One region of the Rhizobium sp. WSM409 genome, then DNA from elsewhere that is predicted to be linked to it. Evidence: predicted binding sites of a transcription regulator. Region 1 holds the regulator's gene; each other region holds the start of a gene.
What was found. The regulator PhoB, encoded in region 1, activates phosphate uptake and scavenging genes when phosphate is short. The targets are predictions, from matches to a motif close to TGTCATNNANCTGTCAT.
Positions count from the first base shown of each region.

Region 1 (4,134 bases):
TGTTCACCAATCCCGACGATCCGCGCACCCAGGACTATATCATGGGTCGCTTCGGCTGATTTTGGCGTCACCAAGCCTTTCCGTTATTCGAGGATAAAGCCCCATGGCATCGACACATATTTATTCTGCCTATGATGATGATCTGAAGTTCCTGTCCAGGCGGATTTCCGAAATGGGCGGCCTGGCCGAGCAGATGGTCGCCGAAGCCGTACGGGCGCTCGTCAACGGCGATACCGCGCTGGCGCAGAAGGTCATCTCCGACGATGTGATCCTCGATCACGCCGAACGCGAAATCGGCGACAAGGCGATCGTCACCATCGCCCGCCGCCAGCCGATGGCCGCGGACCTGCGCGAAATCATGGGTTCGATCCGCATCGCCGCCGATCTCGAACGCGTCGGCGACCTCGGCAAGAACACTGCCAAGCGCGTCATCGCCGTCCAAAGCACCGGCGTTCCCCGCAAGCTCGCCCGCGGCCTCGAGCATCTGTCCGAGCTGGCGCTCGTCCAGCTCAAGGAAGTGCTCGACGTCTACACCAATCGTTCCGCCGACAAGGCGAATGCGATCCGCGAACGCGACAACGAGATCGACGCGATGTACACCTCGCTGTTCCGCGAGCTCCTGACCTACATGATGGAAGATCCGCGCAACATCACCAGCTGCACGCATCTTCTCTTCTGCGCCAAGAACATCGAGCGCATCGGCGACCACGCCACCAACATCGCCGAGACGATCTATTACATGACGACAGGCGCGCAGCCGGAAGGCGATCGGCCGAAGGACGACAGCGCCAACACCGTCGGCGCGGTCACCGAATAACTGCCCACACCCCGCCGCTTGCGTGCGCGCCCGTCCGGGCGCGCAAAGAGGTCGCAGCCAATTTTTAAATTTGCGCAGGATGCATTGCTTAAATCACCCTGGTTTAAGGATCATGCGCGAGGAGACCGACACGCATGATCCCGAGAGTTGCAGTTGTTGAAGACGAGGAAGCCCTCAGCGTGCTTCTTCGCTACAATCTCGAAGCGGAAGGCTTCGAGGTCGATACCATCCTTCGTGGCGACGAAGCCGAAATGCGGCTTCAGGAGCGCACGCCCGATCTTCTCATCCTTGATTGGATGCTGCCCGGCGTCTCCGGCATCGAGCTCTGCCGGCGCCTGCGCATGCGGCCGGAGACCGAGCGTCTGCCGATCATCATGCTGACGGCGCGCGGCGAAGAGAGCGAGCGTGTCCGCGGATTGTCGACGGGCGCCGACGATTATGTCGTCAAGCCCTTTTCGACCCCCGAACTCGTTGCCCGCGTCAAGGCGATGCTGCGTCGCGCCCGTCCCGAGGTGCTGTCGACGGTGCTGAAATGCGGTGACATCGAGCTCGACCGTGAGACCCATCGCGTCCATCGCAAGACCCGCGAAGTCCGCCTCGGCCCCACCGAATTCCGCCTGCTGGAATTCCTGATGTCGTCGCCGGGCCGGGTCTTCTCCCGCTCACAGCTGTTGGATGGTGTCTGGGGCCACGATATCTATGTCGACGAGCGCACCGTCGACGTCCATGTCGGCCGCCTGCGCAAGGCGCTGAATTTCTCCAACATGCAGGACGTCATCCGCACCGTCCGCGGCGCCGGTTATTCGATGGAAGCCTGAGGGCTTTCATCTGAGCCTGCTGAGCCCTGGCAAAACCCGCGACGTCATCCTCGGCCTTGTGCCGAGGATCTGCGCACGCCAAATGAAGTATTTGAAAATAAAGTTTTTTCCCTCAAGTAGTTGAGGTGATCAGATGCTCGGCACAAGGCCGAGCATGACGGAGGGAAACCTGAGCTTCCATCCGCGCATAAAAAAACGGGCCACTCGGCCCGTTTTCTGCATTCTAACGATGGTCAGCCCGTTCAGCTGGCCCGCGCCGCTGCCCGGCGGCGTTCATTCACCGGCTGGTAGGCAAGCTTCTGGTGATAACCGCAATAGGGCGAATTGTCGGGGGACTCGCAGCCGCAGAAATGGAAGTCATCCTTCAGCGGATCGCCGACCGGCCACTTGCAGGTGCGTTCGGTCAGTTCCGTCAGGCCGAGGCGGCGGGAAATCGGCACCACCACATTGCCTCTCGGCACGTATTCCATTTCCTCGATCGTTTCGATCTCGATCTCTTCCTTCAGCATCGTCGCGCCCTGCTGGCGGGTGACGGTGCGGGTGGTGATGCGAGAGGCGAAGTTCGGCGCGCGCGGCGCCGATGTATTGCGCTTCGGCGTTCGCGCCGCGGTGTTGGTGCCGCCGGCCTTGGCACGGCCGGGAAGGCACAGCCGGTGCACTTTACCGATGACCGCGTTTCGGCTGACACCGCCAAGTTGTGCCGCGATCTGGCTCGCGCTCAGTCCTTCGGCCCAAAGCTTCTTGAGTTTCTCGACCCGCTCGTCTGTCCAGTTCATGCCCTGTCTCCACCTTTTGCGTTGGTGATGGCAGAATCCCTCACCGTTGTCCCGGGAGCTCCGAAACAAGAAACGCTTGATCAATTTTGGTGACTAGTTCCGCCGCATGCAGTCTAGTAATTGATCTTTAACCTAGTGTGAGCCTGACTCCGTGACAAGAGTCGCATGAATCCGGATGAATCGAATTCGTAGTTTTCCCCAACTTGCTGTCCCTGCGTGGCATTTCTGCAATAATGCCTGTTGAAGACTGAAAATGCCGCTGTACACCTGTGCTGCATACGCTAAGGGCGCCGTTTTGTTGACATTGCAGCGCGAAAAGGAAATAGTGCCACTCGCCGCCGCAAGGCGGCATTTTTGATTTTTCGGGCCTGGTTTCCTTAGCCGGAGTCATTGCCCGGCAACTTTGATGGAGATCGCGCCATGGCTGAAGCCGCGCCGCTTTATGACACCTATTCTCGTGCCCCGCTGCGGTTCGAGCGAGGCGAGGGCGTATGGCTGATCACCGAAACTGGCGAGCGATATCTCGATTTCGGCGCCGGCGTCGCCGTCACCTCCGTCGGCCACAGCAATCCGCATGTGGTCGGCGCACTGAAGGAGCAGGCAGACAAGGTCTGGCACCTGTCGAACATCTATGAGATCCCCGGCCAGGAGCGTCTGGCAAAACGGCTGACGGACGCTACCTTCGCCGACAAGGTGTTCTTCACCAATTCGGGCGCCGAGGCGCTCGAATGCGCGATCAAGACGGCGCGCCGCTACCAGTTTTCCAAGGGCCATCCCGAGCGCTTCCATATCATCACCTTCGAAGGCGCCTTCCACGGACGGACGCTGGCGACGATCGCCGCCGGTGGCCAGGAAAAATATCTCGAAGGTTTCGGCCCCAAGGCGCCGGGTTTCGATCAGGTGGCTTTCGGCGACATCGAAGCGGTCCGCGCCGCGATCACCGATGCCACGGCTGGCATCCTCATCGAGCCGGTGCAGGGCGAGGGCGGCGTCCGTCCTGCCACGCCTGAGTTCATGAAGGCGCTTCGCCAGCTCTGCGACGAGAACGGCCTGCTGTTGATCCTCGACGAAGTCCAGACCGGCGTCGGCCGCACCGGCAAGCTCTTCGCCCATGAATGGTCGGGCGTCACCCCCGACATCATGGCTGTCGCCAAGGGCATCGGCGGCGGTTTCCCGCTCGGCGCCTGCCTTGCCACATCAGAGGCCGCCTCCGGCATGAAGGCCGGTACGCATGGCTCGACCTATGGCGGCAATCCGCTTGCCATGGCCGTCGGCAGCGCCGTGCTCGACATCATCCTTGCCGATGGCTTCCTCCAGCAGGTGCGCGACGTAGCACTTGTCTTCCGCCAGGGCCTCGCCTCGCTGAAGGATCGTTATCCCGATGTGATCGAGGACGTGCGCGGCGAAGGGCTTTTGCTCGGCATCAAGGCTGCCGTTCCCTCAGCCGAACTGCTGCAGGCGATCCGCGCCGCCCATCTGCTCGGCGTGCCTGCCGGCGACAATGTCATCCGCCTTCTTCCGCCGCTCGTGGTCACCGCCGAGGAAGCCCGCGAGGGCCTTTCCCGCGTCGAGCGCGCCGCCGAGAGCATTCGCGCCTCCAAGGTCAAGAAGACGGCTTGAAGAAATTGCCGCCTTCGGGCGCAGCACAGGTAAGAAGACGATATGAGCCCTAAACACTTCCTCGATCTTTCGGCGGTCACATCAGCCGATCTCAGAACGATCA
Region 1 covers NZ_CM172794.1:184,964-189,097, forward strand. Annotated here, with positions in the region: gene pstB (phosphate ABC transporter ATP-binding protein PstB) at 1-59, shown strand, start outside; gene phoU (phosphate signaling complex protein PhoU) at 104-817, shown strand; gene phoB (phosphate regulon transcriptional regulator PhoB) at 952-1,635, shown strand; gene AC25BC_RS00940 (GcrA family cell cycle regulator) at 1,878-2,411, opposite strand; gene AC25BC_RS00945 (aspartate aminotransferase family protein) at 2,832-4,031, shown strand; gene argF (ornithine carbamoyltransferase) at 4,074-4,134, shown strand, end outside.

Region 2 (4,134 bases), 1.2 Mb from region 1:
AAGGTGCCGGCCAGCACGCCGATCGGCGTACCGATGATAACAGCGAGAGCGACCATCATCAGGCTGCCCATGAAGGCGTTGGCGAGACCGCCGCCATCTTCGCCGGGCGGCGGCGTCATTTCCGTGACGAGACTGGGGCTGAGCGCGGACAAGCCGTGTATCAGCGTCGTCCAGAGGATCCAAACCAGAAAGACCAGGCCGACCACGGTGGCGATGCCGCAGAGCGACAGTGCGATCATGCTGCCGATCTGGCGACGACGGTATAGGGAACCCGAATGAGTGGTCATGATTACTCTCCCCTCTGTCTTGCCATGCGCACCAGCATGAGCTTGGCGGCCGCCAGAACGATGAAGGTGACAACGAAGAGGATGAGACCGAGCGCCGAGAGCGACGACCTGTAGAGGTCATCCGAAGCTTCGGCAAATTCGTTAGCGAGCGTCGCAGCGATCGACGTGCCGGGCTCCATCAGCGACACCGCGATGTTATGGGTGTTGCCGAGTACGAAGGTGACCGCCATGGTCTCTCCGAGCGCGCGGCCGAGACCAAGGAAGATGCCGCCGACGACCGCGGTGCGGGTGTGCGGGATGACGATGTCGCGCACCACTTCCCACTTGGTCGAACCAAGCGCATAGGCCGATTCCTTCAACTGCGCTGGGACGACCAGGAAGACGTCGCGCGTGACCGAGGAGACGAAGGGGATGATCATGATTGCCAGCACGATGCCCGACGTCAGCATGCCGATGCCGAGCGGGGCGCCAGTGAACAATGCGCCGATTACCGGGATCGGGCCTAGCCAGTCGATCAGCACCGGCTGGACGTAGTCCGACATGAAGGGGGCAAAGGTGAAGAGACCCCACATGCCGTAAATGATGCTGGGGATACCGGCGAGAAGCTCGATGGCACCGCCGATCGGGCCGCGAATGGAGCGCGGCGCAACTTCGGTAATGAAAACGGCGATACCGAGGCTCACGGGAACGCCGATGATCATGGCGAGCGCCGAGGTGACCAGCGTGCCGTAAATCGGTACTAGGCCCGAGAACCGCTGGGCAACCGGATCCCATTCCATGCCGGTCAGGAAGCCAAAGCCGAAGGTTTGGAACGCGAGAAACCCGTCCCAGACCATGGAGAACGCCGCTGTGAACAGTGCGACAAGAACAAACAGGCCGCAGCCGAAAACTATCCAGTAAAAAATACGATCGCCTGCGGCGCCGTCGCGGCGCTTCACGCCCGCGGTTGTGGCGGGCAGCGATGCCATTGCTTCGCTCATGTCCGTACGCTCTGATGCTTTGAGGGGTGTCAAAGACATTCGGGGCGGAAAGCCTCGCTTCCCGCCCCGACCGCAGTTTCGTCAGGATCAGCCCTTGAACGAGGCCGTCCAGTAATCCTCGATCTGCTTCACCAGGGTTTCCGGAAGCGGAACGTAATCGAGGGCAGAGGCTTCCTTCTGGCCGTTTTCGAGCGCCCACTTGAAGAAGGCGAAGGCAGCCTTGGAGCGAGCCGCATCTTTCGGCTCCTTGTACATGATCGCCCAGGTCGTGGCGGTGACCGGCCAGGCCTTTTCGCCCGGAGCATTGGTCATGATCAGGTAGAAGTCCTGAGCCTTGGTCCATTCGGCGCTGGCGGCAGCAGCCGAGAAGCTTTCCGCATTTGGCTTCGGATACTGGCCTGCGGCGTTCTGGATCAGAACGTAGGGCAGCTTGTTCTGCAGAGCGTAGGCGTATTCGACGTAGCCGATCGAATCCTTGACGCGGGTGACGTAAGCGGCGACGCCTTCGTTGCCCTTGCCGCCGATGCCGACCGGCCAGTTGACGGCGGTCCCTTCGCCGACCTTGCTCTTCCAGTCTTCGTTGACCTTGGAGAAGTAGTTGGTCCAGTTGAAGGAGGTGCCCGAACCGTCCGAACGGTGGACGACGGCGATCTGGCTGTCGGGCAGTTTCAGGCCGGGATTCAGATCGGCGATGGCCTTGTCGTTCCACTTGGTGACATTGCCGAGGTAGATGTCGGCGAGAACCTTGCCCGTGAGCTTCAGTTCGCCCGACTTGATACCCTTGACGTTGATGACGGGCACGATGCCGCCGACGACGAGCGGGAACTGACCGAAGCCGCCAGTCGTCAGGTCTTCCGGCTTCATCGGAGCGTCGGACGCGCCGAAGTCAACCGTTGCAGCCTTGACCTGGGCGATGCCACCGCCCGAACCGATCGACTGGTAGTTCAGCTTGTCGCCGGTCTGCTTGTTGTAGTCCGCAGACCATTTGGACAGGACGGGATAGACGAAGGTGGAGCCGGCGCCGGTGATGTCGGCGGCGGACGCCGAAACCGCCAGAGCGGCAACCAGGCCGGCGCCGAGGCAGGCCGAAAGAAGTTTATTGCTGAGCATATGAAGCGCTTCCCTAATGGATTTGAAAAACAACGAGACCAGCGCCATGGAGGGGGTGTCCATTGTCTGGGGCGCTGAAATTCCCGTCACAGCAGGCGGGCTAGGCGCGTTTTATTACAGTTTGATGACGGAATTTGACGGTCGCAACCAACCGTGGGCCGTGCCGCGAATGCTGCAGTTACGGCCTTTTCATTGAATCGCGGATTTAACAAAGCCTTAGCAAAAACATCGGGATAGATTGACGCATGGCTGTGGTGGATTGCCGCAGCGATGCCTGGAAATGTCGTTTTCAGGATTTCGATATGCCGGGCCGCTCAGGCCCGATGCCGAATTCGTGGCCTTTACGAGATCACGCGGCCGACTCTTCTTGCAGCCTGCTGGATATGTCGCATGCCGACATGGGTTTTCCGAGCATATACCCTTGAAGCTGATCGCAGCCGGCGTCTCGCAAGATCGCCGCCTGACGGGTATTCTCAATACCTTCCGCGGTCACGGGAATCTGCAGAGCAGTCGCCAAGGAGATGGTTGCCCGAAGAATATCGGCGCCATTTGCGGTTTCATCGAGAGCGGACACCAGCGAGCGGTCGATCTTCATGCGATCAAACCCAAACTGCCGCAATGCACCGATGCTGGCGTAGCCGCAGCCAAAATCATCAAGAGCAAACTTTATGCCGACGCGCTTGAGCTGGTCTATCGACCGACGGGCCTGATCCGGATTTGTCATCAGAACGCCCTCAGTGATTTCCAGTGTCAGGCGGTTTGGATTGAAATCCAACTCCTGCAGGATCGTGATCACTTGGGCAGCAAATTCCGGATTGCAGAGCTGGATCGGCGAAACATTCACCGACAAAGTCAGACCGGGCCAGCTCTTGGCATGCCCGATCGACGTTCTCAGCATATGGACGCCAAGGGCATCGATGAGGCCGCATCTTTCAGCAAGAGGGATGAATATTTCCGGGCTGATGTTTCCCGTTGCAGTTTTCCAGCGCGCCAGTGCTTCAAGACCGGTGACAGTACCGGTCGAAGCAGAGACGAGAGGCTGGAAAACGGCTTCGATTGCGCCGCTGCCGATGGCGTTTTTCAAGAGACCTTCCAGCTCGGCGACCCGTATGCGTTCCCGGTCCAGTTCGGGGTCGTATTCAACCGCCTGACCTTTGCCATTTGCCTTGGCACGATAGAGCGCCATGTCGGCTCTGCGAAGAAGCTCCAAAGGCGATATGTCTCCATCGCGCGCCGCAGCTCCGATGCTTGCGCCAACTTCGATCGTTCGCCCGTCAATTTTGAAGGGCTCGGCAAACAGCGCCAGAATCGCCTCTTCGATCTCTTCGCGTGCAGTGGATCCAACGTGCACCAGCGCGAATTCATCGCCTCCCAGCCGGGCTGCGGTCAGGACTTCGGGATGACTGGTCATCAGCGCGTTCGAGACGATCCGGATCAAATCATCCCCAACCGCATGTCCCCAAGCATCGTTGACCGCCTTGAAGCCGTCGAGGTCAACCAAGTAAAGCCGCGGCGATGAAGGATCCGGGCTCTCCAGATCCTCCAGCAGGCGGAGAAGCCCCTGTCTGTTCAACAAGCCACTCAAGCTGTCATGGCTCGCTTCGAAGCGAGCTGTTTGCGCCAGTTGGCGCAGGCGCCGCGCCTCGGATGCGCCAACCAACAGAACGCCGATCAAGAATAATGAAAGGATGACGGTAGAAGCTGCAACATAGGGATAGACCTGATGAAACACGGCGCTTCCGGGGGCTTTGCTCGGC
Region 2 covers NZ_CM172794.1:1,373,171-1,377,304, reverse strand. Annotated here, with positions in the region: gene pstA (phosphate ABC transporter permease PstA) at 1-287, opposite strand, end outside; gene pstC (phosphate ABC transporter permease subunit PstC) at 290-1,267, opposite strand; gene pstS (phosphate ABC transporter substrate-binding protein PstS) at 1,355-2,377, opposite strand; gene AC25BC_RS06920 (bifunctional diguanylate cyclase/phosphodiesterase) at 2,727-4,134, opposite strand, start outside.
Region 2: pstS (phosphate ABC transporter substrate-binding protein PstS) is a predicted target of PhoB. The motif match lies at 2,491-2,507, and genes of this name have one in related genera.

Region 3 (4,134 bases), 1.1 Mb from region 1:
CGCTGTTCTTCCTGGATTATTTCGCGACCGGCAAGCTCGACCCCGATCAGGGTGCGGCCATCGTCGGCGGCATTGCCGCCGGCTGCCGCGAGGCCGGCTGCGCGCTGATCGGCGGCGAGACGGCCGAAATGCCCGGCATGTATTCCTCCGGCGACTACGATCTCGCCGGCTTTGCTGTCGGTGCGGCCGAACGCGGCAAGCTCCTGCCATCCGGCGATATTGCCGAGGGTGACGTGATCCTCGGCCTTGCCTCCTCCGGCGTTCATTCCAACGGCTTCTCGCTGGTGCGCAAGATCGTCGAATTGTCCGGCCTCGATTGGGATGCACCGGCGCCGTTCGCCGAGGGCAAGAAGCTCGGCGAAGCCCTGCTCGAGCCGACACGCATCTATGTGAAGCCGCTTCTGAAGGCGATCCGCGAGACCGGCGCCATCAAGGCGCTGGCGCACATCACCGGCGGCGGCTTCCCGGAAAATATTCCGCGCGTGCTGCCGAAGCATCTGGCGGCCGAGATCGATCTTGCCGCCGTCAAGGTGCCGCCGGTGTTTTCATGGCTCGCCAAGACGGGCGGCGTCGAATCCAAGGAAATGCTGCGCACCTTCAACTGCGGTGTCGGCATGATCGCCGTTGTTGCCGGCGAGAATGTCGCGACGGTTTCCGCGGCTCTCGAAGCCGAGGGCGAGACAGTTATCACGCTCGGCCGCATGATCGCCCGCGAAGAAGGCGCTGCCGGCACGGTCTACAAGGGCACGCTTGCCATATGAGTTCGCCGCGCAAACGCGCCGTCGTCTTCATATCAGGCAGCGGCTCCAACATGATGGCGCTGGTTGCGGCGGCAAAGGCAGCCGACTATCCGGCCGAGATCGTCGGGGTGATTTCCGACAAGGCGGATGCCGGCGGGCTTGCCAAGGCCGCCGCCGAAGGCATTGCCACATTCGCTTTTCCCCGCAAGGACTACGCCAGCAAGGACGCGCATGAGGCGGCGATCTTTTCGGCGCTCGACGAGCTTAAACCCGATATTCTTTGCCTGGCAGGCTATATGCGGCTGCTGACGGCGACGTTCATCCAGCGTTATGAAGGCCGGATGCTCAACATCCACCCTTCCCTGCTGCCCTTATTTCCGGGCCTGCATACGCATCAGCGGGCGATCGACGCCGGCATGCGGATCGCCGGCTGCACGGTGCATTTCGTCACCGAAGGCATGGATGAGGGGCCGGTGATCGGCCAGGCGGCCGTACCTGTTTTTTCCGGTGACACGGCCGAAAGCCTTGCCGCGCGTGTGCTCACCATCGAACACCAGATTTACCCGCAAGCGCTGCGGCTCTTTGCCGAAGGCCGTGTGACGATGGAAGGCGGCAAGGCCGTCGGCGCGGAGGCTTCGACCGCCGCACCCAAGACCCAGCTTATTTCGCTGATCGGCGACCGCGCTTAAGCCGCCAGCGCCCTTAACGGATGCAGCGTGCCGTCGCTGTAGACGAAGCGGCCGGCGCGGAAGGTGGCGCGGATGCGATTGATATCACCCGGCTCGACCACGACCAGATCGGCGCGCTGGCCGATGGCGATCTCGCCGCGATCCGACAGGCCGGCGGAACGGGCCGCATTGCCGGTCGCCATGGCAACGGCTGCCGGCAGGCCGCCGTCCACCATGTCGGCAAGCTTGAAAATGCCAGGCACGAAGGCAGCTGGATGATAATCGGCGGCGATGACGCTCAGCAGGCCGGCCCTTGCGGCATCGAGCGCGCTGAGATTGCCCGACATCGACTGGCCGCGCAGCGCGTTCGGCGCGCCCATCAGCGTCCAGAGGCCGCGGCGGCGCGCCTCTTCGGCCGCAGGCGCGGTGACCGGAAACTCGCTGATTGTGACGCCAAGATCGTGCATCTCGGCGACTTTTTCGACGCTGTCATCGTCATGCGAGGCAAGCGACAGCTTGTGCTTCAGCGACAGCGCGACGATCTCCTTCAGCTTGGCCTCGATGTCAGCATTGTTGCGCATGGCAATGCGCTTGGCGACGATCTCCGCCGCCATTTCCTCGGAGATGGCGCGGCGCTCGGAGATGCTAAGGATGTAGCTTTGCAGGTTGTTGTACTGGCCCTGACCCGGCGTATGGTCGGTAAGCGAGACCATGTCGATCTGATCGGCATTCAGCAGGCGTTCGAGTGCAGGCGCTGCGCCGACATTGGTGATCTCGTAACGGGCGTGGACGCGGTGGTCGATCAGCAGATCATCACGCAGGCGGTTGATGCCTTCGATCACCGCCGATGTCGTCTCCAGCGAGCGGACGTGGCCGTAGACGCTTTCGGTCGCAAAAGAGACGGCGGCAAACGCTGTGGTGACACCGGCGGCGGCAAGCTTCTTGTCGAGTTCGTGGATGCCGAAATCGATCGGCATCGTCGCGTTCGGCCGCGGGGCGATCTCGCGCTCGATCATGTCGCCGTGGAGATCGACGAATCCCGGCATCAGCAGCCGCCTGCCGCCATCGATGGCAGCACCGGCGACCGGCTCCGGCCGGATCTCGGCGATGACGCCACCCTCAACACGCACGGAACCTTCACTCACCACCTCGTTTGGGAGAACGAGGGTGAAATTGCTGAGCCACATGGGCTTTCTCCTGACCGCATCCGATGATTGACAAACCGCAGCGCATAGAACTGCTACGTGACAGTCGTATGAAATTTCGCGCCGTATCATCTTAAAGCGGAAACTTGCGCTTTGGAAATGACCCGATGCGCTCGCTCCGCAGATTCACGCTGTCAGCTTTGCCCTGTTCAACAAGGCCCATTGCAGAAGCACGATCGTCTTGACGTCGAAGATCTCGCCGGTTTCGATCATCGTCGCCGCCTCGTCGAGCGGAATCTCGAGGACTTCGATATCCTCGTGCTCCTCGTCCAGGCCGCCGCCTTCGGCCACGCGGTCGGCGATGTCGACGAGGGCTGCGAAGAAGTGGACCACTTCGGTGACGGCACCCGGTGAGGTGTAGGATTTGAACAGGAAGCGCGCCTCGCGCAGGCGATAGCCGGTCTCCTCCATCGCCTCGCGACGGATCGCCGTTTCGGGATGGTCATCGTCGAGAAGGCCGGCCGGCACCTCGATTATCCAGCTGGGATCGCCGTTGAGATGAACGGCGAGGCGGAATTGGCGGACGAGAACGACGAGGTCGCGCCTGGGATCATAAAGCAGAATGCAGGCGGCGGGCGTGCGGTGGTAGACTTCCCGCTTCAACCGATGGGTTGCGCCCTTGCGGTCGATATAGTCGAGCAGATAGCTGCTCAGCCGCGTCCACCCATTCGACAGGGTTTCCTCGCCGGCGATTTTCACCCGGGATTTCGGCTGCATCATGCTGCGTCCCTGCGAAGCCAGACCTTGTTGTCGTGCACGGCCGCACCGCCATAAGGCGCGACGGGGTCGGCGCCGGTCAAGACGTTGATGCCCTCGCCGTCGACATGCGCCTTGTTCGGCCAAAGGCCCTCGGCAATCAGCACGCCTGATTTCACTTCAGTGGTGATGCGGGCGTGGATGCGCAGATCGCCGCGGCTGTTACCGATGCGGACGAGATCGCCATGGGTGATGCCGTTGGCTTCGGCGTCGGCCGGATTGATCATCACTTCAGGGCGGCCTTCTTTCTGCCGGGAGGTCTTGGTTTCCGAAAAGCTCGAATTCAGGAAGTTGCGCGCCGGCGACGTGGCGAGGCGGAAGGGATGCTCGGGATCGGCGACTTCGATGACATCGACCTGATCGGGGAAGTCTGGAAGCGCTGCGTGCGGACCGAGCGCGCCGATTGCCGCCGGCGGTTTGTTCGGCGCCGGCTGATTGATCCAGTCCGGGCGAAAGTGGAACTTGCCGTCCGGATGGGCAAAGCCGTTCAGATAATGCGCTTCCTCGAAAGCGGGCTGGCGATCGAACCATTTGTGTTCGAGGAAATGATCGTAATCCGGCAGGCCGCTCGATTCGAGGATGCGGTCGACCATCTCGCGGGCGGTAAAGCCGAAGCCTGGGCGATCGGCGACGCCGAGGCGTTTGGCCAGTTCCTCGATGACGAAGAGATTGGTGCGCACGGTGGGCGGTGGCTCGACCAGCTTCGGTCCCAGCAGGATATGGTTCTGGCCGCCGGCCCGGTAGATGTCGTCATGTTCGACGAAC
Region 3 covers NZ_CM172794.1:1,274,365-1,278,498, reverse strand. Annotated here, with positions in the region: gene purM (phosphoribosylformylglycinamidine cyclo-ligase) at 1-761, shown strand, start outside; gene purN (phosphoribosylglycinamide formyltransferase) at 758-1,429, shown strand; gene AC25BC_RS06455 (alpha-D-ribose 1-methylphosphonate 5-triphosphate diphosphatase) at 1,426-2,595, opposite strand; gene AC25BC_RS06450 (NUDIX domain-containing protein) at 2,740-3,333, opposite strand; gene AC25BC_RS06445 (molybdopterin-containing oxidoreductase family protein) at 3,330-4,134, opposite strand, start outside.
Region 3: AC25BC_RS06455 (alpha-D-ribose 1-methylphosphonate 5-triphosphate diphosphatase) is a predicted target of PhoB. The motif match lies at 2,653-2,669, and genes of this name have one in related genera.

Region 4 (4,134 bases), 820 kb from region 1:
GCCACGCGCGCCATGCTGATCCGCGCCTTCAGCTACGAATATCTAATCCTCGGCCTCGCGACTGCGATCTTCGCGCTGATCGCCGGCAGCGTCGCCGCCTGGTTCATCGTCGCCCGCATCATGCGTCTGCCCTCGACCTTTCTGCCCGACGTCGCGGGACTGACGCTTGTCACCGCGCTCGTCCTCACCGTCGGCATCGGCCTGATCGGCACCTGGCGCATCCTCGGGCAGAAGGCGGCACCCGTCTTGCGCGAGCTTTGACCGGGCAGCGGCACCCAAACCCTTCACCTTACGGCGATTTAACCGATCGAGCCTTTGCAAGCCTCTTGTTTGCAAACGGCGAAAGCCTCATATTATCCGCAGGCATGCTGGAGCTCCGCAGCGGCGCCCGGGTCGAAAACCCCGACACCGTATTTCCATCGGAGCTTGTAAGAGGAAACTATGGCTGATCTTCGTAACTATCAAAGCCGCGCTCAGACCGGCGAGATGATTGATCAAGGCCTGCGCGCTTATATGCTCAAGGTCTACAACCTGATGGCGCTGGGTCTGGCGATCACCGGTGTGGCCGCATATCTGTCGTTCCAATTCGCCTTCGCCAATGGCGAGCTGACCGCTTTCGGTCAGGCGATCTATGTGAGCCCGCTGAAGTGGGTGGTCATTTTGGCGCCGCTCGCTCTGGTGTTCTTCCTGAGCTTCCGGATCAATACGATGACGGTGGCCGCCGCCCAGACGACCTTTGCGGTCTACGCCGCGCTCGTCGGCCTGTCGCTCTCATCGATCTTCCTGATCTACACGGGTCAGAGCGTCGTTCAGACCTTCTTCGTCACCGCCGCCTCCTTTGGCGCGCTGTCGCTTTACGGCTACACGACGAAGCGTAATCTGTCGGCGATGGGTTCGTTCCTGATGATGGGTCTTTTCGGCTTGATCATCGCCTCGATCGTCAACATCTTCCTGGCGTCGTCTGCCGTGCAGTTCGCCATCTCGGTGCTCGGCGTCCTGATCTTCGCAGGCCTCACCGCCTACGATACCCAGCGGATCAAGGAATTGTACCTGGAAGCCGATGACGTTGCCGTGGCCGGTCGCAAGGCGATCATGGGTGCGCTGACGCTCTATCTCGACTTCATCAACCTCTTCATGTTCCTGCTGCAGTTCATGGGCAACCGTAAATAAGCAGGACCGACTGAGATCGAAAAGGCGGCTTAGGCCGCCTTTTTTGTTGCGCAGGCTTTCGCGGGATGGTTTTAGGAAGACACATCCTCGCCAACGGACCTGCCGCCAAAATGTCCTTCCTCCTGCGCGACGCCACACAAGCCGATATTCCCGCCATTGCCGATATCTATCGCGAATCCGTCCTGAACGGCGTCGCGAGCTATGAGATCGTGCCGCCCTCCGAGGCCGAGATGGCGTTGCGTTTTTCGGCGATCGTCGGCCAGCAATATCCCTATATTGCCGCAACCGATGCGGATGGAACCCTGCTCGGCTACGCCTATGCGTCGGCCTTTCGCACGCGTCCCGCCTATCGCTGGCTGGTCGAGGATTCGATTTATCTGGCGCCGCAAGCCCGCGGCCGCGGTATCGGCAAGGCGCTGCTCGCCGAACTGATCATCCGTTGCACCACCCTCGGCTTTCGGCAGATGGCAGCCGTCATCGGCGGCGCCAGCCCCGCCTCGATCGCGCTTCATCGCACGGCCGGCTTCGAGGAGGTTGGTCTGATGAAGGGCACCGGCTACAAACACGGCCGCTGGCTGGATACGATGTTCATGCAGCGCGCCCTCGGTGAGGGTATGAGCGCAGATCCGGACCCGTCGACCTATCCCGGCACGCTGTTTAACGGCTGATATGGTTTACTTGTCGACGAGCTTCAGGGCCTTGTCGAAGACCTTCAGCACCTGGTTCAGCTCGTGACCGCGCTTCAGGATCGTGCCGTTGACGCTGATCACGCAATAGGCGCCCTGCTTGGCGGCGAGCTTCGGGTTTTTCTCGATGCGGAAGAGCGGCATTTCACCGGAACGCTTGAAAACGGAAAAGACCGCCCTGTCCTTCAGGTGATCGATGGCGTAGTCGCGCCATTCACCATCACCGACCATCCGACCGTAGATCCAGAGGATCGCGTCCAGTTCGCGCCGGTGGAAGGTCACCGGAAGCGGGTCCTTGCTTTGCTTGTATTCCCTGAGATCGACGACGACTGAGGAACTGTGGTCGACGGAACGGCTTTCGCCGTGTCGCAAATCCGGCTGATCTGTCATCAGTCTCACAAGGCCTCCACATATGACAGGAGAGTGACAGTTTGCCCGAGCTGCCGCAAATTGCAAGAGTGCCGGCTGTCACATTCAGCCGCACTACAGCGCCGCGCGTCTCTCGGGCAAGGGCGCTGGGCAGGCCAACGCTTTCTCCGCAGCGCCGCATTTCAGTCAAAACAGCGCCTCATTTGCAGGAGATTTATGAGCTCCAGTTTGGCGCCAGCGCGCCAAAGGGCCCGGCGGAGCGTATCGACCTTAACCCCAGCCCCGAATACGCTCGGCCGGGCCGCCCCAGCATTTCATCCGCAGCCGGATGAAATTTCAGATATTTTTGCCAGCCATCACCACGGTCGCGCCAAGGATCGCAGCCGGATCGCCGTCTGCGGTTGCCGATTGAAGCAGAATCGCGCAGCCCTCGAGCTGCGGCCGCTGCAGCACGCTGGCCGGCAGCGTCAGACTGGTCGCCTTGCCGTCCCACATGCCGACGGTTTCGACATTGGTGACGCTGTGGAGATAGGAGATCTTCTGGCCGCTGTTCTCGCCCTTTTCGACGTCGATGGTCTTTTCCTTGTCGAAATAGACCATCACGACATTGGCTTTGCCCTGTCCCGCGCCGATCTTGATCTCCAGCTCATCGCCGCGCATCGCGGCACTGATCGGAACGGTCAGCCCATTGCCTTCGCTGCTATAGGTGTCGATCTGGCTGTTGATGCCATTGAGATCGGCGCCGGCCAGATGGCCGCGTCCATTGACGATCGCCTGCGGCGTGTAGACGTTGCTGCGGCCCATTGTCTTGGCATAGCCATACTGCCGCTCGGTATTTTCCTTGGAACTCAGCGTATCGGCCCAACCGAGATAGTTCCAGTAATCGACATGATAGGCGAGCGCGATGACATCGCCCTGGTTCACCAGCTTGCGGAAAGCGGCATCAGCAGGAGGACAGGAGGAGCAGCCCTGCGCCGTGAAGAGTTCGACGACACCTTTCGGTGTGCCGTCTTCGGCCTGCAACGGGCCCGAGAGAACAACGCCGGCGATCAGCGGAATCAAAAAACGGGGGGACATTCACCTGCACCTCTTTTTCAGCGCCGACGGCATGTTGGAACCGGAGGCCCTGACATATGAACGTACGAATAATCCTTCCGGGTTCAAACGAAAAGTCACGAACGGGTGAGACGTAGCTAGACGGGAACTTGCGTAAAACAAATCATCGTGAGCCCCGTTTAAAGACTGTCGCCGCAAAGAAAAACCGCCGGAAACTGCTCTCCGGCGGCCATTATCATGTGAGTGTCTTAAAAATCAGGCAGCGAGGTCGCGCAGAACCGTCTGCAGGATGCCGCCATTGTTGAGGTAGACTACCTCGTCGAGCGTATCGACGCGCGACAGCAGCGGAACCTCCTTCACGGTGCCGTCGCCATAGGTGATCCTGGCGATCTTCTTCTCGCGTGGCTTGATCTTTTCCAGACCTTCGATGGTGACGAGTTCGTCGCCCTTGAGGCCGAGGCTCTGCCAGGTCGTGCCCTCTTCGAAGACGAAGGGGATGATGCCCATGCCGACCAGGTTCGAGCGATGGATGCGCTCGAAGGATTGGGCGACCACCGCCTTGACGCCGAGCAGGTTGGTGCCCTTGGCAGCCCAGTCGCGGGAGGAGCCATTGCCATATTCGACACCGGCGAAGATGACGAGCGGCACGCCTTCCTGCTTGTACTGCATCGCGGCGTCATAGATCGAGGTCTCTTCCTTCGACGGGTAATGGATGGTGTAGCCACCTTCCTTGCCGTTCGGGCCGAGCATGTGGTTGCGGATGCGGATATTGGCGAAGGTGCCGCGCATCATCACTTCATGGTTGCCGCGGCGCGTGCCGTACTGGTTGAAGTCGGCAACGGCGACGTCGTGG
Region 4 covers NZ_CM172794.1:4,171,952-4,176,085, forward strand. Annotated here, with positions in the region: gene AC25BC_RS20540 (ABC transporter permease) at 1-261, shown strand, start outside; gene AC25BC_RS20545 (Bax inhibitor-1/YccA family protein) at 442-1,170, shown strand; gene AC25BC_RS20550 (GNAT family N-acetyltransferase) at 1,281-1,838, shown strand; gene AC25BC_RS20555 (DUF2794 domain-containing protein) at 1,845-2,246, opposite strand; gene AC25BC_RS20560 (DUF1223 domain-containing protein) at 2,562-3,302, opposite strand; gene acnA (aconitate hydratase AcnA) at 3,537-4,134, opposite strand, start outside.
Region 4: AC25BC_RS20555 (DUF2794 domain-containing protein) is a predicted target of PhoB. The motif match lies at 2,269-2,285, and genes of this name have one in related genera.